DNA from 3 places in the Janthinobacterium sp. EB271-G4-7A genome. Region 1 is predicted to be linked to each of the others. Evidence: predicted binding sites of a transcription regulator. Region 1 holds the regulator's gene; each other region holds the start of a gene.
The links. Region 1 encodes sigma-54, which starts transcription at its own class of promoters, with help from an activator protein. Its sites were predicted from a motif close to TGGCANGNAANCTGCTTT; they were not measured.
Positions count from the first base shown of each region.

Region 2: a site for sigma-54 is predicted at 4,781-4,798, ahead of IGS58_RS26290 (TorF family putative porin). Genes of this name have one in related genera too.
Region 3: a site for sigma-54 is predicted at 5,477-5,494, ahead of urtA (urea ABC transporter substrate-binding protein). Genes of this name have one in related genera too.

Region 1 is NZ_JACYMI010000005.1:191,498-199,191, forward strand. Features, by position in the region: gene queF (NADPH-dependent 7-cyano-7-deazaguanine reductase QueF) at 1-22, shown strand, start outside; gene IGS58_RS25735 (PTS sugar transporter subunit IIA) at 366-848, shown strand; gene hprK (HPr(Ser) kinase/phosphatase) at 888-1,823, shown strand; gene rapZ (RNase adapter RapZ) at 2,145-3,008, shown strand; gene IGS58_RS25750 (enoyl-CoA hydratase/isomerase family protein) at 3,009-4,094, opposite strand; gene hpf (ribosome hibernation-promoting factor, HPF/YfiA family) at 4,230-4,592, opposite strand; gene IGS58_RS25760 (RNA polymerase factor sigma-54) at 4,662-6,140, opposite strand; gene lptB (LPS export ABC transporter ATP-binding protein) at 6,145-6,900, opposite strand; gene lptA (lipopolysaccharide transport periplasmic protein LptA) at 6,900-7,481, opposite strand; gene lptC (LPS export ABC transporter periplasmic protein LptC) at 7,507-7,694, opposite strand, start outside.
Region 2 is NZ_JACYMI010000006.1:421-8,114, reverse strand. Features, by position in the region: gene gshB (glutathione synthase) at 1-435, opposite strand, end outside; gene gshA (glutamate--cysteine ligase) at 533-1,831, opposite strand; gene IGS58_RS26300 (ammonium transporter) at 2,036-3,571, opposite strand; gene IGS58_RS26295 (P-II family nitrogen regulator) at 3,583-3,921, opposite strand; gene IGS58_RS26290 (TorF family putative porin) at 3,933-4,700, opposite strand; gene IGS58_RS26285 (accessory factor UbiK family protein) at 4,971-5,219, shown strand; gene IGS58_RS26280 (YifB family Mg chelatase-like AAA ATPase) at 5,330-6,850, shown strand; gene IGS58_RS26275 (hypothetical protein) at 6,914-7,459, shown strand; gene IGS58_RS26270 (DUF1840 domain-containing protein) at 7,640-7,694, shown strand, end outside.
Region 3 is NZ_JACYMI010000001.1:1,799,576-1,807,269, forward strand. Features, by position in the region: gene IGS58_RS08230 (Hsp70 family protein) at 1-1,229, opposite strand, end outside; gene IGS58_RS08235 (Hsp70 family protein) at 1,232-3,103, opposite strand; gene IGS58_RS08240 (DUF2760 domain-containing protein) at 3,100-3,678, opposite strand; gene IGS58_RS08245 (transglutaminase-like domain-containing protein) at 3,944-4,543, shown strand; gene IGS58_RS08250 (DUF4349 domain-containing protein) at 4,560-5,348, shown strand; gene urtA (urea ABC transporter substrate-binding protein) at 5,547-6,800, shown strand; gene urtB (urea ABC transporter permease subunit UrtB) at 6,909-7,694, shown strand, end outside.

The DNA.
Region 1 (7,694 bases):
TCTGCGCAACGCCCGTCAGTAACATTAGGCAACACCGCGCAGCACCATGAAACCATGCCAACAGGAATGTTGGCTGTGTTTTAAAACAACGTTGCAGTAGTGCCGCAGAGCATGTCAAAGACGCTGAAAAATCGGAAAATCGGCATTCGGCGGCGGAAAAACCGGCGCGCCGCGTGTTTTTAATCAAGAAATAGCCGATACACGCCGATGTTATTTTTTTGCTAAAATGATGGTGACATGGGCTGTAGCGCCCACTGCGCCCGCAGCGGGCGTATACTGTTGAGAATTGGCGTTACAGGCCGCCGAAACAGGCCTATAATTCGGCTCGCAAGCCCTCTGCGCATTGCACCATTTCATTGAGTGTCATGACTAATCTTAGCAAAATACTATCCCTCGAAAACGTCCTGCTGGACCTGGAAGTCTCCAGTAAAAAACGTGCCTTCGAGCAAGCCGGCCTGATCTTCGAAAACAATTACGGCATCGCCCGCTCTACCGTCTCGGACAATCTGTTTGCCCGCGAACGCCTGGGCTCGACTGGTCTGGGCCATGGCGTGGCCGTGCCGCATGGCAGGGTCAAGGGCAGCAAAACCTTGAAATCGCCGCTGGGCGCCTTCGTCCGCCTGGCCGAGCCGATTCCGTTCGAGTCGCCCGATGGCAAGCCTGTCAATCTGCTGTTTTTCCTGCTGATTCCCGATCACGTCACCCAGCAACATCTGGAAATCCTGTCGGAAATCGCTGAAATGTTTTCCGATGACGCCTTCCGCACGGCACTGGCCACGGATCCGGAACCGAAATCCGTACATTCGCGCATCGTCAATTGGCAACCTAGTCTGCAAGCGGCGGGTTAAACTTCAGGTATTCCTCCACTCCTGAAGAAGAAGACTGCCATGTTGCAAACGCCACTGACGATACAACGCCTGTACGACGACAATCGTGAAAGTCTGCAACTGGGCTGGTTCGCCGGCTTCCCCGGCGGCGAGCGCCTGATCTCGGGCGATGTCTCGTCGGCCGCCGACCAGGTGGGCCACTTGAACCTGATCCATCCGGGCCGCATCCAGGTCTTCGGCCACCAGGAAATCAATTACTACCAGCGCCTGAAGGTCAACACGCGCACCCACGTGATCGGCGAGCTGATCGCCGGCGGTCCGCCCGCGCTGATCATCGCGCAAGGACTGGAAACGCCGCCCGACATCCTCGCTATCTGCGACGAGCAAAACATCCCCCTGTTCTCCACCCCGCTGCCGGCCGCGCAAGTGATCGACTTCCTGCGCGTCTATCTGTCTAAAAAGCTGGCGCAACGCATCATCATGCATGGCGTGTTCATGGACGTGCTGGGCGTGGGCGTGCTGATCACGGGCGATTCGGGCCTGGGCAAGAGCGAGCTGGGGCTGGAACTGATTTCGCGCAGCCACGGCCTGGTGGCCGACGACGCCGTCGAATTCTCGCGCATCGCGCCCAACATGATCGAAGGCCGCTGCCCGCCTTTGCTGCAAAACCTGCTGGAAGTGCGGGGCCTGGGCTTGCTCGATATCAAGGCCATCTTTGGCGAAACGGCCGTGCGCCGCAAGATGCGCCTGAAACTGATCGTGCATCTGGTGCGCCGCAACGCGCTGGAAGAGGAAGTCGAGCGCCTGCCTTTCCTGTTCCCCACGGAAGACGTGCTGGGTTTGCCCGTGCGCAAGGTCGTCATCCCCGTCGCCGCCGGCCGCAACATCGCCGTACTGCTGGAAGCGGCCGTGCGCAACACGATTTTGCAATTGCGCGGCATCGATACCTTGCAAGAGTTCATGGAGCGGCAACGACTCGCCATGAGTGGCGATTAATATTGCCAAGGAGTTCGCCCTTGCAAGGGCGAACCGTTACGCAGGCACGCAGCTGTGCTGCGTGAATTCCCTGCTGCACCAACGACTCGCCATGAGTGGCGATTAGCAAGTAGGTCGGATTAGCGCGGCAACGCCGTGCGTAATCCGACGACATTGTTGGCCCATGCCGCGGTGTCGGCTTACGCGCGACGCGCTAAGCCGACCTACGGTCGTGACGAGAGCGCCCTGCCAATCCCGGCAATATCACATTCCAAATTGCAATAATTTGTAAAGATAATTGCCTTGGAAGCAGAGCGCCGATCTTTATTGTATGATCGGCGTATGCATATCGTCCTTATCACCGGAATATCCGGCTCCGGTAAATCCGTCGCGCTCAATGTGCTGGAAGATACCGGCTACTATTGTGTCGACAACCTGCCGCCGGCCTTGCTGCCCAGCCTGGTGCAGACCCTGCTCGACGAAGGTACACCGCAACTGGCCGTCGCCGTCGATGCGCGCAGCGCCGAGTCGCTGACCAGCCTGCCGCACAATGTGGCCCTGCTGCGCGACCAGGGGCACGACGTCAAGGTCATGTTCCTGACAGCCACCACGCATTCGCTGGTGGCGCGCTTCTCGGAAACGCGGCGCAGCCATCCGCTGTCGCACGAATTGCGTCCGAACCAGAATCCGGCCAGCCGCCGCACGCTGATCGAGTGCATCTCGGAAGAACGCGAACGCCTGTCAGCCATCGAACAGCTGGGCCATGTGATCGACACGTCGGAACTGAGCGCCAACAAGCTGCGCGCCTGGATCAAGGATATCGTCGCCTCCGAACGCGCACCGCTGACCCTGTTCTTCGAATCGTTCGCCTTCAAGCTGGGCGTGCCGCTGGACGCCGATTTCGTCTTCGACGTGCGGGCCTTGCCTAATCCCTATTACGACCTGGCGCTGCGCCCGCTCGACGGCCGCGATGCGCCCGTGATCGCCTTCCTCGACGCGCAGCCGAGCGCGCTGGAACTGCTGGCCGACATCCGCGCCTTCATCGAGAAATGGTTGCCGTCATTCAAGTCCGACAACCGCAGCTACCTGACGGTGGCCCTGGGCTGCACGGGCGGCCAGCACCGCTCCGTGTACATGGCGGAGCGGCTGGCGCAGTATTTCGGCCCGAATGAACGCGTCGTCCTGCGCCACCGCGAACGCAGCTAATTAGTCGAGGTGGCGCAGCGGATGCGCCGCGGCTGGCCAGACGGGGGCAAAGAAGCGCGCCACCATGGCCGCATCGACGTCGTCCAGGCTGGCAGGGTTCCAGCGCGGTGCATTGTCCTTGTCGACCACCAGCGCGCGCACGCCCTCGAGCACTTCGCCATGTTCAAAATTGTGGCGCACCACCGTGCGCTCCATGCGCAGGCAATCGGCCACGCCCAGGTGGGCGCCCCGCTGCAGCAATTCCAGGGTCACCGACATCATCAAGGGCGAACGCAGGCGCATCGCTGCCAGCGCCTTGGCCGCGAACGCGCTGTCATCCTGCGCCAGCGAGGCCATGATGGCGGCCACGGAAGGGGCGCCGAAATGGCGGTCCAGCGCCGCGCGCGCCGTGGCCAGGGGAGATACCCCCGCCTCGGCCTGGAAAGGCGCCGCCAGCGCCTTGATGGCCACAGGCAAGGCCTCGCCCCGCGTCGATTCGAACAGGTCCAGCAGCGCCCCCATCTGCGCCTCAGGCACGTAGACATCGGCCAGCCCCGTGTACAGGGCATCGGCCGCGTTGATCGTCAAGCCCGTCAAGCCCAGGTACAGGCCCAGCTGGCCGGCCAGGCGGGATAGAAAATAACTGCCGCCCACGTCGGGAAACAAGCCGATATTGACTTCCGGCATGGCCATGCGCGTGCGGCCCGTCACGATGCGCAGGCGGTTGCCCGGCCCGGCTTGCGCCACGCCCATGCCGCCGCCCATCACCACGCCATCCATCACGGCGATATACGGTTTCGGGTAGAAATGAATTAAATGATTTAAAGCATATTCTTCCGTAAAGAAATCTTCCAGCATGGCGCTGCCGCCTTGCGGCGTGGCCAGGCCGGCATCGTAAAAGAAACGGATGTCGCCGCCGGCGCACAGGGCTTTTTCACTGCTGGAGCGGATCACCACGGCATCCACCTGCGGATCGTCGCGCCAGGCCAGCAAGGCCGCGCTCAGGGCGCGCACCATCTCCAGCGACAGGGAATTCAAGGCTTTCGGACGGTCGAGCACGATATGGCCCGTGCGGTTGCGGATGGAAGTCTGGACGAAGTCGCTCATGGCAGGCAGGAAAGAAGTGAAAGTGCAAACATTTTAGCCCCTGCGCGGCGAACATTGCGCTCAAAAGGTCCAGGCGCAAAAAAGGGCGCAAGATGTGCGCCCTTAGTTGATCACAACTGCTGGAAGCGGGTGGCCTTAGACGGCGACGACGGCTTCTTCCTCGGAGTTGTCTGGCAGATGCTTGATCGCCTCTTTACCGTGCCCTTGCACTTTGGTTTTGTATTTCATCACTTGCCTATCGAGCTTGTCGATCAGGGTATCGATCGCGGCGTACAGGTCGTGCGCCAAGCTTTCCACATAGACAGTCTTGCCGCTCAAACGCAGGTTGACTTCAGCCTTTTGACGTTTTTCTTTCTCTTTGAGGTTATCCACGGTCAGAATCACGGCGATATCGATGACTTGATCGAAATGACGTTTCACGCGCTCCAGCTTCGTTTGTACGTATTCACGGATGGCTGGTGTCACTTCGAGATGATGTCCGCTGATGGTGAGATTCATACACACTCCTAAAGATGATCGGGTTCGTGCGGTCCATCCTATCCGGCCCGCAGAGGAACCGAAAAAAACTTACAAACACTTACGCAGGCTCACTGGCGGAATTTTCAACGCTTCCCGGTATTTGGCAACAGTACGTCGCGCAATCACCATGCCTTGTTCCCCCAGCATGTCCGCAATCTTACTGTCGGATAAAGGATTTTTAGGGTCTTCTGCTCCTGTCAGTTGCACGATCAATGCCCGTATCGCCGTCGATGACGCTTCGCCCCCCGCTTCGGTGGCGACGTGGCTACCAAAGAAATATTTCAACTCGAACATGCCGTGCGGGGTCAGCATGTACTTTTGAGTTGTTACCCGCGAGATAGTACTCTCGTGTAAACCCAGTGTATCAGCTATTTCACGGAGCACAAGGGGACGCATGGCAACGGCCCCATGCGAGAAAAAGTTCTTTTGTCTTTCTACTATCGCCTGCGCCACGCGCAGGATCGTGTCGAAGCGCTGGCGCATATTCTTGATCAGCCACTTGGCTTCCTGCAACTGTGCGCCCATGGCGCCCTCGCCCTTGCCCTGCTTGAGCAAGTTGGCGTACATGGCATTGACGCGCAGGCGCGGCATGACATCGTTGTTCAGCGTGACTTGCCAGCCATTGCGCGCGCGCTTGACGACGACGTCGGGCACCACGTAATCGGACACGTCCGAGGCGAACACGGCGCCCGGATGCGGATTGCACTGGCGAATCACCGTCTGCGCTTCGCGCAAGTCTTCATCGTCGCAATCGAGGGCTTTTTTCAGCTTGTTGAAATCGCGCTGGGCAAACCAGGCCAGGTGCTTTTCCACGATGACGAGGGCCATGCGGCGCGTCACCATGGCGATGTGCGGCAAACGCTTGATTTGCAGCGCCAGGCATTCGGAGGCATTGCGCGCGCCCACGCCGGGCGGATCGAAACTTTGCAAGAGAGACAAGGCCGTGCGCATCTCGTCGGCGTCGATTTCCAGCTCTTCCGGCAGGCGCGCCAGGATGTCCTCGAGCGACTCTTCCAGGTAGCCATTGTCGTCGAGCGCGTCGATGATCAGCTCGACCAGCGCGCGGTCGCGCAATTCAAGTACCGTCACGCGCATCTGCTCCATCAGGTGTTCGCGCAGGGTGCAGTGATGGGCTTCGAGTTGCGGGCGCGAATCTTCGTCGTCGGGCGCCTTGCCGCGGCTCGCCTCGCTCCAGTCGCTGTCGCCGCCATCCGCGGCGGCAGGACCCTCGCCGGCATCGCCGTCAAAGGTTTCCGCTTCGGCCGGCGCTGTGGGCGCTTCCTGGCCTGGCGGCTGGGGCGGCGCTTCGGCCGGCGCTGCCGTGGAACTCAAGGCGCCATCGGACAGCAGGCGCAGCGAGCGGTCGAGCGGATCATCGAGGCGCTCGAGCAAGGGATTGTCCGTCAGCAATTGCTCTAGTTCCTGATGCAATTCCAGGGTAGACAATTGCAACAGGCGTATCGATTGCTGCAACTGCGGCGTCAGTGCCAGGTGCTGCGAAGTGCGCAGCTGCAATGATTGTTTCATTGGCTTACATGCGGAAGTGTTCGCCCAGATAGACCCGGCGTACCGACTCGTTCGCGATGATGTCGTCGGGGCGTCCCGACGCCAGTACCGAGCCCTGGTTGATGATGTAGGCACGATCGCAGATACCCAGCGTCTCGCGCACATTATGATCGGTGATCAGCACGCCGATATTGCGCTCCTTCAAGAAACGCACGATGCGCTGGATCTCGATCACGGCGATCGGATCGACGCCGGCGAACGGTTCGTCGAGCAGCACGAAACGGGGATCGGTGGCCAGCGCGCGGGCGATTTCCACGCGGCGGCGCTCGCCACCGGACAGGGACAGGGCCTGATTCTCGCGCAGCTTTTCAATCTGCAAGTCAGCCAGCAATTTATCCAGGCGCACCTCGATCTCGGCCTTCGTCAGCGGACGGCCTTCGACGGTCTGAATTTCCAGCACGGCGCGGATATTGTCTTCCACCGTCAGCTTGCGGAAGACGGACGCTTCCTGCGGCAGGTAGGACAGGCCCATCTGCGCGCGGCGGTGGATCGGCAGGCTGGAGATGTCCACGCCGCTGATATCGATGCTGCCGCCATCGGACGGCACCAGGCCGACGATCATGTAGAACGAGGTGGTCTTGCCGGCGCCGTTCGGGCCCAGCAAACCCACCACTTCGCCGCATTCGACTTGCAGCGAGACATCATGCACGACTTGCCGCTTGCCATAGGTTTTTTGCAGCCCGCGAACGATCAGGGTGCTGCCGCAACGAGTATTGTCCATTATTTCTTTCCTGGCGCGGGCGTGGCCGGCGCTTTCTCCGCCGCCGGTGCCTTGGTTTTCGGCTGGATCACCATGCGCACGCTGCCGCCATCCGGGGTGCTGGTGCCGCTGTTGGAATTTTCCATCGCAAACACTTCCTTGCGGCTGTCATACGAGATGAAGGCGCCATTGGCCACGTCGGTCACTTTCGTGCCTTCCAGGCGCGTCAGCTTGGCCCTGGAAAACAGTTTCACCACTTCCGTCTTGTTATCGTATTCCACGCGCTCCGCTTCGCCTTCCACCCACAGGTCGCCCGCGCCATCGCGCTTCTGGCGGAAGGTGGCAAGCTTGCCGGGATCGGCCCAGAAGGTAATAAACTGGTAGCCTTGCGGATCTTCCGTGATCACGGCGCGACCCGCCTTCATGGTCAGGGTCCCCTTGACCAGCACGACGTCGCCCGTCAGGGTGCGCACCTGCTTGATGTCATCGACGTGGCCACTGCGTGCCGTGATGACGGCTTCCTTCTCGGAATCGGCCTTCTCGGCATGCGCCACGCCCATGATGGCCAGGGAAAATACGGTCAACAGCAAGATGTTCTTCATAGTATGGTTTCCTTGTTTCATTCTGTCATTTTGCCGCCGCGGCCGGGCGCGGTTTCGGCGGGAGGACCATGCGCAGCGCATTCTGCACTTCCACCACGCCGGTGGCGTTATTGGCTTTCATGCCGATGCCATTGAGGCGCGAGGTGCCCGTCAGGATATCGACAGGCACGTCCGTTTCCATTCTTTCCTCATCCGGGAACACCGTCAGCGCTT
Region 2 (7,694 bases), on a different contig from region 1:
GCGCGCTTCGTTCGACGTCACCAGGGTCGGCGAGGTGAATTCGGAAAACTGGGCGATGGCCAGTTTTTCATTGTTGTCGCGGATGGCGGACGGCTTGTTGAAGACGCAGGCGCCCTGCTTTTCCGCCAGCTCCAGCAGATACGTGCCGTACACGTATTCCATGTCGAAGGGCGGATCCTTGCGCTCGATGATGGCGTCCAGGGCCGACAGGCGTACTTCCTCGGTGGAGACCACCTTGTACCAGTCGTGTTCGTCGCCCGTCAGCTCGATGTGCTGTACCCGTGCCGTGACGATGCCCTCTTCCAGCGCCATGTCCTTCTGTTCGAAGGCGTACACGGCATGGCCGCGTTTGGCGGCCTCGCGCATCATGGCGAAGGTGGAATCTTTGTAAGTCTTGAAGCCTGCCAGCGGGTCGGCAAGGAATGCAATTTTCATGGTGCGTCCAATCGGGGAGCCTGGATAAGGAATGCTTGATTCTAGCCGAGATCGCCAGGCGCGGTAGTCGGCGCGCCCGGCAAGCCTCATTGGTGGATCAATACACCTCGGGATTCGGGTCCGTGCGCTCCATTTCCAGCGACGCGGCCAGCAAGGCCAGGCGCGCCACCACGCCATACACATAGAAGCGGTTCGGCGCGGCCGTGCCCGGCTTGGCCTTCAAGTCCGGCACGGCATGCTGCTGGGCAAATGCCAGCGGCACGTACTGCGAACCGGGCGCGTTCAGGTTCTGGTCCACGCCACGCTCAGCATGTACGCGGTAGAAACCGCCCACCACGTAGCGGTCGATCATGTAGACGACCGGTTCGGCCACGGCATCCTTGATGCTTTCAAAGGTCGGCACGCCTTCCTGGATGATCACGTCGGTGACGACTTTGCCATCCTTGACGATGGACATCTTGTCACGCTGCTTGCGCGACAGGTCGCGCACTTCGCTGGCGTCGCGCACCGTCATGATGCCCGTGCCATACGTGCCCGCATCGGGCTTGACGATGACGAAAGGCTTTTCCTTGATGCCGTATTCCTTGTATTTCTTGCGGATCTTGGCCAGCAGCACGTCGACGCTGGCGGCCAGCGCATCTTCGCCCTCGCCTTCCTGGAAGTTGACGTCGCTGCACTTGGCGTGGAAGGGATTGAGCATCCACGGATCGACATCGATCATCTTGCCGAATTTTTTCACCACTTCATCGTAAGCCGTGTAGTGGTTGCTCTTGCGGCGCAAGGCCCAGCCCGCGTGCAAGGGCGGCAGCAGGCTTTGCTCATGAATATTTTGCAAGATATCGGGGATGCCGTCTGACAAGTCGTTATTCAGCAGAATCGTGCACGGATCGAAATCCTTCAAGCCCAGGCGGCGGCCATTGTTCAGACGCACGAGCGGCTCGATGACGAGCATGTTGCCATCTGGCAACGCCAAGGGTGTCGGCTGGGTGATGTCGGGCGACCAGGAGCCGAAACGCACGTGCAGCCCCGTCTGGCGGAAGATTTGCATCAGGCGCGCCACGTTCTGCAGATACTGCGGCGTAGTGTTGTGCAATTCCGGCACGATCAGCAGGTTGCGGGCGTCCGGGCAATACTTGTCGATGGCGGCCATGGCCGCCTGCACGGACAAGGGCAGCATTTCCGTGGCCAGGTTATGGAAACCGCCTGGGAACAGATTGGTATCGACGGGCGCCAGCTTGTAGCCGGCGTTACGCAAGTCTACCGAGCAATAGAAGGGCGGCGTGTGTTCTTGCCACTCCATGCGAAACCAGCGCTCAATGGCCGGCGTCGCGGCCAGAATCTTTTTTTCGAGGTCGAGCAGCGGTCCGGTCAGGGCCGTGACGAGATGGGGAACCATAGTTACATCCTTAAATTATGTGCAGTATTCAAAAAAGCACACAGAACTGCCGACTATATTACCGTGTAAGTACCCCAAATCGGGGCAAAAGCCTTGTTTTAAAGACCTTTTACATTCCCACAACGAAAAAAAGGCACCTCAATGAGGTGCCTTTTCCAGCTGAACATGCCGCGCCGGGGCGCTGGCATGCCAGATAATTGCTATTTAGCCATGATACGCTTGCTCGCCGTGGCTGGTGATATCGAGGCCTTCGCGCTCTTCTTCTTCCGGTACGCGCAGGCCGATGACGATGTCGACCAGTTTATAGGCGATGACGGAGACGATGGCCGACCAGAGGATGGTGGTGCCGACCGCTTGCGCCTGCACCCACACCTGGTGGCCGATCGAGTACGGATCCGCCGACATCTTGTTGGTGACATAGTCGAATACGCCCTGGCCGCCCAGTTGTGGCGCAGCAAACACACCCGTCAGCAAGGCACCGAGGATACCGCCCACGCCATGCACGCCGAACACGTCGAGCGAATCGTCGGCGCCGATCAGGCGTTTCAGGCCATTCACGCCCCACAGGCAGACGACACCGGCCAGCAAGCCGATGACCAGGCCGCCCATCGGGCCGACAAAGCCGGCCGCCGGGGTGATCGCCACCAGGCCGGCCACGGCGCCGGACGCGCCACCGAGCATGGAAGGTTTGCCTTTGCTGATCCACTCGCCAAACACCCACGACAGGGTGGCGGCGGCCGTTGCCAGCAAGGTGTTGACGAAGGCCAGGGCAGCCACGTCGCCCGCTTCCATCGAGGAACCGGCATTGAAACCGAACCAGCCCACCCACAGCAGCGACGCGCCGATCATGGTCATCGTCAGCGAGTGCGGTGCCATCGATTCGCGGCCGTAGCCGACGCGTTTGCCGATCATGATGGCGCCCACCAGGCCGGCGACAGCGGCATTGATGTGCACCACGGTGCCGCCGGCGAAGTCCAGCGCGCCTTTTTGCCAGATCCAGCCCGCTTTCAGGGCTTCGCTGGCCGAGGTGGCGGCGCTGGTGATCAGGTCAGGCCCGGTCCAGAACCACACCATGTGAGCCGCTGGCAGGTAGGCGAACGTGAACCACAGCACGACGAAGGCCAGCACGGCGGAAAACTTGGCGCGCTCGGCAAAGGCGCCGACGATCAGTGCGCAAGTGATGGCGGCAAACGTGCCCTGGAAAGCAACGAAGACGAACTCGGGAATGACGACGCCCTTGCTGAAGGTGGCGGCGGCGGCAAACGTACCCTTGGCCGGATCCCAGATACCATTCAGGAACAGGCGGTCGAAGCCACCGAAGAAGGCGGTTTTTTCCGTGAAGGCGATCGAGTAGCCGTAGATACACCACAGCACGATGACCAGCGCGAACACCATGAACACTTGCATCAGCACCGACAGCATGTTTTTCGAGCGCACCAGTCCGCCGTAGAACAGGGCCAGGCCGGGGATCGTCATCAAGATCACCAGCAAGGTGCTGATCATCATGAAACTGGTATCGCCCTTGTTGGCGACAGGCGCGGCGGCTGGCGCGGCAGCAGCGGGGGCCGGAGCGGCGGCGGCAGGCGCTGCGTCAGGAACCGGCGTGACGGCGGGAGCGGCGACGGCCGTGGTTGTGGCCGCCTCCGTCTTGGCGGGCGCATCGGCAAAGCTTGGCGTGGCAATGCCAAACGCACACAGGCAGGCTATCCCAGCTAGCAATTTTGTTATATTTTTATGCATCAATATTCCCCTTAGAGCGCTTCGTTGCCGGTTTCACCGGTACGGATGCGGATAACCTGTTCCAGGTTGTAGACGAAAATCTTGCCATCACCGATTTTACCGGTACGCGCGGCACCTTCGATCGCTTCGATGGCCTGGTCGACAATGGCGTCATCGACGGCCGCTTCGATCTTGGTCTTTGGCAAGAAATCAACGACATACTCGGCGCCACGGTAGAGTTCCGTGTGGCCTTTCTGGCGGCCGAAGCCCTTGACTTCCGTGACGGTAATGCCTTGCACATTGATAGCCGACAAAGCTTCGCGTACTTCGTCCAGTTTGAACGGTTTAATGATTGCAGTAATCATTTTCATGGCAGTCTCGCTTAAAAGGTTTTGGACACGGTCAGCACGAGACCGGATTTCGCCAGATTCTTGCCGTTCGGAGCCAGCGATACGTTATTGGCCTTGACGGCCGCCAGGGAAACGGTCGCCACGCCGAAGTCCTTGGTCACGCCAATCTTGTAATCGCTGTAGCTGAGGGAATCGTTGTGCTCGACCTTCTGACGTCCGACATGCAGGTTCAGCATGTAGCCATCATGCACCTCGACGTTGGCACCCACGTCGAGGTAGCCGCTGTTCTTGCTGTCGGCGACACCGAACAGATTCGTCGTCGAATGCGAGTATTTGACATATATCGGGCCATAGCCGAGTTGGCCGTACAGCTCGAAGGTGTTGGCATTGGTGCTCAGTCCATTCGAGGGATAGAAATAGTACAGGCCGCCCACGTCATAGGTAAAATCCTTGCTGATCTCGCCCCGCTTGCCGCCGTAGATATCCCATTCCAGATTGGTGTCGCCGCCGCCATCCTTGATCCATTTGATACTCGACAACCAGGTGCCCACATACAGGCCCGTCGGGTTATGGGTATAGTCGGCGCCGCCGCTGATGGCCGGTTTCAAGCGGCTTTGCGACAGGCCGCGGTAACGGTAGTCGCTGGTCAGCGCCACGTTATAGCTCACCACGTTATCAGGCACGGCTTCGGCCGCAGCAGGCGCCGCCACTGCATCCTGGGCCATGGCGCTACCGCATATGGCGGTCATGGCCAGCGTCAACGCTGCAGCTAAAGTCATGTTCTTGGACAGATTCTTCATGGCGATTCCCTTTTATTGAACTTTTAAAGCGGTTGAGGTTTAAAATCTTGGCTGGAGATCACAAAGCGTTCATACCTTCTTTAGCAGAATACGTGCCAGCTCCATTGCCACCTTGACAGGTGCGTTTCCGGCCACACATACCCTACAAGCCTCTGGGCATGCGGGTACGGGCTGCTAAAGCATTGTGAATTTGCCCAGATTCGCACCAGATTAACGCCGCTGTGCACCGCAATGGTGCGATGCACAGGCCGCACCATAAAAGGACTGACCATGGACATGAATACCTTCTTTAACGATTTGCAAGGCAAGATCCATCAAGCCATCGAAAACTCGCCGGCCAAGGATATCGAGAAAAACGTGAAGTCGATGATGACCCAGGGCTTCGCCCGCCTCGATCTCGTCACGCGCGAGGAATTCGATATCCAGGCGCAAGTACTGGCCAAGACCCGCGCCAAACTGGACGCACTGGAATTGCGCCTGATCGAACTGGAAACGCGCCTGAACGACACCAAGGCGTAAACTGCGGCCGGCAGGGCCCGTTATTGACGGCCTTGCTGGCATACCTCAAGCCTGGCGGCGTTTCTAGCGCTAGACTGATCCTGCCCGCGCCCGCGCTACAGGGGAGTCTGATGAGCCTGGCCGTCCTGAAAAGCCGCGCCCTGGCCGGCATGGAGGCGCCCGAGGTAAGTGTCGAAGTCCACCTTGCCAACGGCTTGCCTTCGTTTACGATTGTCGGCTTGCCGGATACGGAAGTGAAGGAATCGCGCGACCGTGTTCGTGCCGCGTTGCAAAACTGCGGCTTTGAAATGCCGGCGCGGCGCATCACGGCCAATCTGGCACCAGCGGACTTGCCCAAGGAATCGGGCCGCTTCGACTTGCCCATTGCACTGGGCATCCTGGCCGCCTCCGGCCAGTTGCCGGGCGATCAATTACATCACTATGAATTCGCGGGCGAACTGTCGCTCTCAGGCCAGTTGCGCCCCATCCGCGGCGCCCTGGCCATGACCTTTGCCATGCAGCGCAACCAGTCGGGCGCGCCACGCGCCTTCATCCTGCCGCAGGCAAACGCGGACGAGGCCGCTCTCGTCGGCGATGCCTGCATCTATCCCGCCCACAGCCTGCTCGAGGTCTGCGCGCATTTTGCCGCGCACGCCAGCCAGAACGCCCTGCAACGCCACCAGCCCGTGCTGGTAGCGCACGCTTTTCCGTATCCCGACTTTGCCGACGTGCAGGGGCAGCAGCAGGCGCGGCGGGCACTGGAAGTGGCGGCAGCGGGCGGTCACAACGTCTTGATGGTGGGGCCGCCAGGCGCAGGCAAGACCATGCTGGCCAGCCGCTTTCCCGGCGTGCTGCCGCCCATGAGCGATGAAGAAGCGCTGGAATCGGCTGCCGTGCATTCGCTGGGCGGCCACTTCAAGGTGGAACACTGGAAACGGCGGCCCTATCGCTCCCCGCACCAGACAGCATCCGGCGTGGCACTGGTGGGTGGCGGCAACGTACCGCGCCCGGGAGAAATCTCGCTGGCCCACTGCGGCGTGCTGTTTCTCGATGAAATTGCCGAATTCCAGCGCCGGGTACTCGATGTGCTGCGTCAGCCCATGGAATCGGGCGTGATCAGCATTTCACGCGCGGCCCGCCAGGCCGAGTTTCCTGCCCGCTTTCAACTGATCGCCGCCATGAATCCCTGCCCGTGCGGCTATCTGGGGCACGCTTCCGGCCGCTGCCGCTGCACGCCAGACGCCGTGCTGCGCTATCACAATCGCCTGTCCGGCCCGCTGCTCGACCGTATCGACCTGCAGATTGAAGTGGCCGCCATGCCGCCGGCCGCGCTGGGCCGGCAGGCCGGTGCCGGAGAATGCACGCAGCGGATCGCCACGCGGGTAGCGGCAGCCTATGCCTTGCAGCTGGCGCGCCAGGGAAAATCGAACCAGCAGCTGAGCAACACGGAAATCGAGCAGCATTGTCGCCTTGAAAAGCATGGCGAACAGTTGCTGCATGGCGCCATGACGCGTCTGCACTGGTCCGCGCGCACCTATCACCGGGTACTGCGCGTGGCGCGCAGCATCGCGGACCTGGCGGGCAGCCCGGCCATCGTGCAGCCACATGTTGCCGAAGCGATCCAGTACCGGCGCGTACTGCGTGAAATATAAGGCGGCCATGAGCCCCACGCGTGCACGATTGCGCGTGATGGACGGCGCTGCTACCATCTGCTGATGAAAAAAACATCACTTTCCCTCGTCCTGGCGACGCTCGCGGCTGCCAGCGTCCTGTCCGCCTGTAGTCCGAAATTCGACTGGCGCGACTATCGCAGCCCCGATGCCCAGTTCACGGCCCTGTTTCCAGGCAAGCCGGCCGTGCTGACGCGCGAGATCGATCTCGATGGCAAGAAAGTCAGCCTGACCATGACGGCCAGCGAGGTCGATGGCAATACCTTCGCCATTGGCAGCGCCGTGCTCGACAGTGCGGAACAGGCACAAACGGCCCTGCCCGCCATGCAGATGGCCCTGTTGAAAAATATCAACGGTACCGTGCGCAGCGAAAAATCGGCCTCGGCGGCCAGCAGCACGGCGGCCGGCAGCCATCAACGCAGTTCGCTGAGCATCGAAGCGACGGGGACGCAGCAGGGCAAGCCCGTCCTGCTGGTCGGCCGTTTTGTGGCGCAGGACAAACGCATCTTCCAGGTCATCATTCTCGGTGAAGAAAGCAAGCTGTCGCGTGACACCATCGACACCTTCATGGACTCCGTGAAACTAGATTGAGACTTAACGATCGCTTAAACGGGTGTTTTCACGATAAACAAGCTCTTGTAAATGCGTGCGGTGTCCAACAGATGGCCCTATCCGGCTTGCAAATGTGCAATCCGGGCAATCGGACGGCCTGTGCGACATTTCAAGTCGTGATATTGTTTCGACACTAACAACAAGTTTCAGAAAGCGCTTATGTTGATCTCATTCAAATCCAAATCCTCCCCAGAAGTGCTGATGTACCAGGAAC
Region 3 (7,694 bases), on a different contig from region 1:
GCCAGCGCGTCGGCGCGGAACACCCCGCCATTGAGCAGCAGGGTATCGGGCAGTGCGCCCTGATGTTGTTGTAAAAAGCCGGCCAGGTGACGCGTGATGGCCGCGTCCTGCGCATACGGCAGGCCGAATTCGACGATGCCGGCGCGGCCCTTTCTCGCCACCTCGCTCAGTTCCACCTTCGGGAAGAAGCCATCGACCACCATGGCCGCCACTTCCTCGCGCGTGACGTCGACGGAACGGCTGCCGCCGATCAGACGAGATCCTGCGCCCAGCAGGGTGACGGTGGCGCTTTCCGGCGCATCGTTCGACAGCAGCAATTCCTTGGCGGCGCGGCAGCGTTCCATCAGCTGCGACAAGCGCGCGGCGGACAGCTTCATGCCGCCTTCGCTGCCTGCCGCCATGCGCGTTTCCACCAGGTGGGCCAGCGCCAGGTCCATATTGTCGCCGCCGAGGATCAAATGATTGCCCACGCTGCTGCGCGTGAGCTGCGGTTCGCCGTCGTCATCGAAGGCCACGTCGATCAGGCTGAAATCCGTGGTGCCGCCGCCCACGTCGCACACCAGAATGCGGCGCGTATCGGCCAGGTCCTCGCGCAGGGTGGCGCGCTGGCGCTGCAGGAAGTCATAAAAGGCCGCCTGCGGTTCTTCTACCAATCGTAGCGCAGGCAAGCCCGCCATGCGGGCCGCTTCCAGGGTGAGTGCGCGCGCACCCTCGTCGAACGAGGCGGGGATGGTCAGCACCAGTTCCTGTTCTTCCAGCGGAGAATCCGGGAAGCGGTGATTCCACGCGGCGCGTACATACGCGAGGTAGCTGGCGCTGGCCGCGACAGGCGACACCTTGGCCACGTCGGCCTCGGCGCCCCACGGCAGGATGGGCGCCTGGCGGTCCACGTTCGCGTGCGACAGCCAGCTCTTCGCGCTGGAAACGAGGCGGCCCGGCACCTGGGCGCCGAGCTGGCGCGCCAGAGCGCCCAGCACGGCATGCTCCAGGTCCTGCTGCGGCCAGGGCAGCTGCAAGTCGCCCGCCGCCAGTTCGCCGGCGGCAGGGTGGTAGCGCAAGGACGGCAGCAGGGGGCGTGCGCCCACTTCGCCGGGAGCGACCAGCTGCTCGATGGCGAACAGCTGGATGCCCGCCTGCGCATCGGCGGCATTGGCATAGGCGACCACCGTGTTGGTGGTGCCCAGGTCGATGCCGACCAGGAAGGCCTGCTTGCCCACTGCGCTGCGCATGCCTATTGCTGCGGCGTGCCGCGCACGTCGAATTCCACCTTCCAGCGCTCGGCGCCATCAGGGGAGACGGCCAGCAGTTCCAGCGTGCCCGCTTCCGTCACGCGCGCGTGCAGCTTGACTTGCACCACGTCGCCGGCCTGACGGCCTTCGGCGGACAAGGTTGCCTGGATTTCGCTCAGCTCCTGCAATTCATCGGGGCCCCAGAAATCGAGCAAGTCGCCGATCTGGTCGTTGCGGCGCGTGGACGATGCAAAGAAGCGGAAGTGCACAGGCTCGCCCACGACCAGGCCGAATTGCTGGCCTGGCAGTTCCAGTTCGCTGCCTTCTTCCATACCGAACGGCGCCACGCACAGGGCCTGGATAGGCGGTTCCATGCCGGGGATGGCCGGCATGGCCGACTCGATGGCGACATAAAAGGCGCTGGCCGTGCCGCCGCGGATGCGCACGCCATGGCCGCGCCGCACGTAGCTGTAGTAGGCCGCGCCGCGCGCCACGGCCAGGTCCAGGTCGGCCCCGGCCAGCATGCGCGCCGGTTCCGCGCCTTCCATGTACAGCCAGTCGTTGACGGTGGCCATGATGCGCTGCACCAGCAGGTCCGACTTGAAGACGCCGCCGTTGAACAGCACGGCCGTCGGGTGCAGGAAGCTGGCGCCGTCCGCCTGGCGGCCTGCAAAGCCTTCCAGTTCGGCCGTTGCCGCCACCTGGCGGCCCAGGAACGCGGCCAGGTGGCGCGTGATGGCCGCATCCTGCGCATACGGCAAGCCCAGTTGCGTCAGGCCGGCGCGCGTGCGTACGGCAGGACGGCTCGATGCTTCCACTTGCGGGAAGAAGCCGTCGAGGATGAAGGTGGACACTTCCGCGCGCGTCAGTTCCGTGCGGATGGAGCCGCCGATCAGTTTCGAACCGCGGCTCGGCACGACGATGGGCGCTACATCGAGGCCGCTGTCGGCCAGCAGGCTTTCCTTGGCGCTGCGGCAGCCGTAGGTCAGCGCGCGCATCTGCCAGGCGTCGAGCTGGGTGCCGTTGGCGGCCAGCTTGCGGGCCACCAGGTGGGCCAGCGCCAGGTCCATATTGTCGCCGCCCAGCAGGATGTGTTCACCGACGGCCACGCGGTGCGGTTCCAGCACGCCGTCGCGCTCGAGCACGGCGATCAGCGAAAAGTCGCTGGTGCCGCCGCCCACGTCGACCACCAGGATGATGTCGCCCGGCTTGACTTCCTTGCGCCAGCGGCCTTCGCTGGTCTGGATCCAGCTGTACAGGGCCGCTTGCGGCTCTTCCAGCAAGGTCAATGAGGAATAACCGGCCGCCTGCGCCGCTTCCATCGTCAACTCGCGCGCTGCCGGGTCGAACGAGGCGGGAATGGTGACGGTGATTTCCTGCTCGGCGAACGGCGCTTGCGGGTGGGCGTTGTCCCAGGCCTGGCGCAAGTGCGTCAGGTAGCGCGTGGCGGCCGTGATGGGCGAAATGCGCGCGACTTCGGCCGGCGCGTCGTTAGGCAAGATCGCCGCGCGGCGGTCCACGCCCGGGTGGCACAGCCAGCTTTTCGCGCTCGACACCAAACGGATCGGCGTGGTGGCGCCGCGGCTGCGGGCCATTTCGCCAACGACGAACGGCGCTTCGGCTTCCTCGGTGACCCAGGGCAGGGCCAGGTCGCCCGCCGCCACTTCATCGGCGTGCGGCAGGTAGACGAACGATGGCAGCAGCGACAGCTCTTCGACGGTGCCCGGCGCCGACAGTTGCGGCACTTTCAGTACGCCATGGCTGGACTTTTCGCCGTCGCTCTCGACCAGGTTGACATATGACAGGGCGCTGTGGGTGGTGCCCAGGTCGATGCCGATGGCGTAGCGCGGGGTAGGGTTGATCGTGTCGCTCACAGTTCCACCTCGGCCGGTGCCAGGATGGCGGCGTCGTGCTGCTCGCTCAGTTTCGGCAGGCGCACGCTGGAGGCGCGCCAGCCGCGGTGGCTGAGGGTGCCCGTGAACGGCGCTGAGCCGACCACATTGCCCGTCAGGCGTACCTGGGCGCTATCAAAACCTTCCTGCAGGACGATGCGGCTGCCTTCGGCTTCCTGGCGCACGGCCTCGATGGTGAAATACTCGCGCATGACCTTGGCGCAGCCTTCATGCACCACGCGGGCAGCCGCGCCGATATCGGCATCGGCATGGCTGCCCAGGTTTTCCTGGGTGAAGTCGATCAATCGCGCTTCGCGTTGCAGCAGGGCCAGCAATTGCAGGGCGGCGTCCGGCGTCGCTTCTTTCAAAATGACGGGCGCGGCGGCGGGCGCCGGGGCAGGGGCCACTGGCGCGACGGGAGCGGCGGGCGCCGCCTCGGGCAGGGACAGCTTTTCCACGCGGGCCGCATAGGCGGCGTCCGACAGGGTGCTGAAGAAGGCGCCGAAGGCCAGCGGGACACGGCGCCAGAACGATGGGTGCGACGATGATGTGCTCATAGGGAACTCGTTTCTCTGATCTGTAGGGAGGCGTCGGCGGCGCGCCGGAGGGCAGGTCCGCTTCGCAGGGTAGTGCATGTGCCGCGCCAATATGGCCGGCTGCGTTTGCCCGCATGATACCAGCTACCGGGCCGCCGCCAAAGTCGCTACCCCCCGCGCAGTAAGCCTGAGGCGTGGTTTTTCTTTGTTCCTGCGCAAGGAAACGCTCGATTTCGTGCCGTTTCGACTAGAATCGCGCATTATCTTTTTGCATGACCTTGACGCCATGTCTACCGACTTTTCCCCGTATCTAGCCAGCAGCACTTACATCGACAGCGATCATCCTGCCGTGCGCGCCAAGGCGGCTGCACTGGCGGCAGGCGCGGTGGGCGACGCCGCCATCGCGGCCCGCTGCTTTGCCTTCGTGCGCGACGAGATCGCGCACAGCTGGGACTACCAGCGCAATCCCGTCACCTGCCGCGCTTCCGACGTTTTGCAGCACGGCACTGGCTATTGCTATGCGAAGAGCCATCTGCTGGCCGCGCTGCTGCGCGCCAACGGCATTCCTGCCGGCCTGTGCTATCAACGCCTGGCCGTGGGCGAAGCGGGGCCGCCGTTCTGCCTGCATGGCTTGAACGCCGTGCATCTGCAGGAGTTTGGCTGGTACCGCATCGATGCGCGCGGCAACAAGCCCGGCGTCGCTGCCGCCTTCACGCCGCCACGGGAACAGCTGGCCTTTCCCGTGCTGGCGCCCGAGGAGCGCGACTTGCCGGAAATCTGGCCGGAACCGTTGCCGCAGGTGGTGGCGTCCCTGACGGGCCATGCGACCGTGCAGGACGTGGCGGCGCACTTGCCCGATATCGAATTGTTGCCGCTGCAAAAATAATCCAAAGAAAGAAACCATGAAAAAAATATCCATATGCCTGTTTGGACTGTTGCTGCTGGCCGGCTGCGGCAGCAAGGGCGAGAGCGGCGGGCAGTCGAGCGCCGCGCGTCTCGAAGGCAAGGAAAAGGGCAGCGAGTTCCTTGCCTATGAACATAATGTCAGCGTCGATACGCGCGAGGCGCAAGTGCGGCCCCTGTATGAAAAAGTGGTCGCCGCCTGCAAGGCCGATACGGAAAACGGCTGCCTGCTGCTCGATTCCAGCGTCGACAGCGGCCGCTACGTGCATGCGCGCATCAGCATGCGCGCCAAGCCGGCCGGCATCAAGAAGCTCGTCGCGCTGGTCGCGGCCGAAGGCGACGTCACCAGCCAGGGCACCAAGGTGGAAGACCTGGGCCGTCCTGTGCTCGACAGCAAGAAACGCCTGGAAATGCTCAAGCAATACCAGGCGCAATTGCAAGACCTGGAAAAACGTTCGGGCACTAACGTCGATGCCCTCATCAAGGTGACCAAGGAACTGGCCACCGTGCAAGTGGAACTGGAGCAGGCGACGGCCGCCAATGCGCTGTTGATGCAGCGCATCGATACGGACTTGTTGAACGTGGCCATCAGCGCCGAAGGCAGGCAATCGTTCTGGCGGCCCGTCAAGCGCGCGCTGGGCAATTTCACGGAAAACCTGTCGGAAGGCGTGGCCAACGCCATCACTGCCATGGCCTACATCCTGCCGTGGCTGATCGCTTTCGTGCTGCTGTTCCCGCTGGGCCGCAAGGGCTGGCGCCGCCTGCGTGGAGCTCCGCGCAAGGATTGATGCCGGGATTGCTGCGTCCTGCGCACCGTTTTACGGCAATTTGAAACCTGGCTGCACAGTCCTTGTGCAGCCAGGTTTTTTTTCGTGCGGCGAGCGCCGCTTGCACCATGGCGGACGCCTGCCGGTGCTGGCATGCATTCTGCTTTAACAACATGGCAGACCCAGCTCGACCCCCACGAACCCATCACAGGAGTCCCCATGACACGACGCATCATCCTGAAAGCGGCCGCCGCCGGCGCACTGGCCCTGGCCATGTCCACCACCATGCAGGCAGCCTTGGCCGCCGACACGATCAAGGTGGGCATCTTGCACTCCCTGTCGGGCACCATGGCCATTTCCGAAACGTCGCTCAAGGATGTGGCGCTGATGACGATCGCCGAGATCAATGCCAAGGGCGGCGTGCTGGGCAAGAAGCTGGAAGCCGTCGTCGTCGATCCCGCGTCGAACTGGCCCTTGTTCGCGGAAAAAGCGCGCCAGCTGGTGGCGCAGGATAAAGTGGCTGTCGTGTTTGGCTGCTGGACATCCGTGTCCCGCAAATCCGTCTTGCCGGTGTTCAAGGAACTCAACAGCCTGCTGTTTTACCCGGTCCAGTACGAGGGCGAGGAGCTGGAAAAGAATGTGTTTTATACGGGCGCCGCGCCGAACCAGCAAGCGATTCCTGCCGTGGAATACCTGATGAGCAAGGATGGTGGCGGCGCCAAACGCTTCGTGCTGCTGGGCACGGATTATGTGTATCCGCGCACCACCAACAAGATCCTGCGCGCCTTCCTGAAAAGCAAAGGCGTCAAGGATAGCGATATCAGCGAGGTTTACACGCCGTTCGGCCATGCCGACTATCAAACCATCGTCGCCAACATCAAGAAATTTTCCACGGGCGGCAAGACGGCCGTCATTTCCACCATCAATGGCGATTCCAACGTGCCGTTCTACAAGGAACTGGGCAATGCGGGCTTGAAAGCCACGGACGTGCCCGTCGTCGCGTTTTCCGTGGGCGAGGAAGAATTGCGCGGCATCGATACCAAGCCCCTGCTGGGGCACTTGGCGGCGTGGAATTACTTTGAATCCGTCAAGAACCCCGTCAATACGGCCTTCATCAAGCAGTGGAAAGCGTATGCCGTGGCGCAAAAGCTGCCGAACGCGGGTTCGGTGGTGACGAACGACCCGATGGAAGCGACCTATGTGGGCATCCACATGTGGGCGCAAGCCGTGGAAAAAGCGAAATCGACGGACACGGACAAGGTGATCGCCGCCATGGCGGGCCAGAGCGTCAAGTCGCCGTCCGGTTTTACCCTGACCATGGACCCGACCAACCACCACCTGCACAAGCCCGTGATGATCGGCGAGATCAAGGCCGACGGGCAATTCAATGTCGTGTGGAAAACCAAGGAACCGATACGCGCCCAGCCGTGGAGCCCGTTTATCAAGGGTAATGAGGGCAAGCAGAAGTTGTAGGCGCTATCACCCACCAGCAAATGCCGGGGTCGGACCCTGAGGGTCCGACCCCAGTCCTCGCCTTTGGGGTAAGTGCTCGCCCCGTGCAGTTTTTCCATGGAACTTACAATGAGGTTCATCCCCAAACTGCTGGTCCTCGCCTGCCTGTTGCTATCCTCGCTGGCGCAGGCAGCAATCCCCCCCGATCTGCTAAAAGCGCTGTCCGGCGACGATCCCGACACCAGGATCGCGGCCGTCGCCCAGATCGCCGCCCTGGCTACGCCCGAGGCCGCCCGGGTGCTGCAAGCCTTGCAGGACGATCAGTTATATGCGGCCCCCGACGGCAAGGTGTATATCGTCGACGGCGAGCAGGCGCTTGACCCTGCGCTCGGCAAGAATGTGCCGCTGCCCGATGGCATCGACGGCGTGATGGTCAACAACCGCTTGCGCGCGGCCGTGGCGGGCGCCTTGTCGGGCCTGCAACTGCTGGCGCCGGAGCGCAGCACCCGGCTGGCCGCCGCGCAGGCGCTGCAGCAATCCGTCGATCCCGCGCAGGTTCCCCTGATACGCAAGGCGCTGGCGCAGGAAAACGATGCTGACATCAAACAGATATTGCAGGTGCTGATCGCCAGCGCCAACCTGCATGCGCCCGACGCCGCCATGCGCAAGGCCGCCGTGCAGGCGCTGGCGGGCAGCAGCGATGCCCGATTGCTGCCCGTGCTGCAAGCCATGCTGGAGAAAGGACCAGATGGCAAAGCCGGCGAGCCGGACGAGGCCGTGCAGCTGGCCGCCATCGAGACCATGCGCCAGATCAAGGGACGGGTGGCGCGCATGGAGTTCGCCGGCAATGTGTTCTACGGCATTTCGCTGGGCAGCGTGCTGCTGCTGGCCGCGCTGGGGCTGGCCATCACGTTT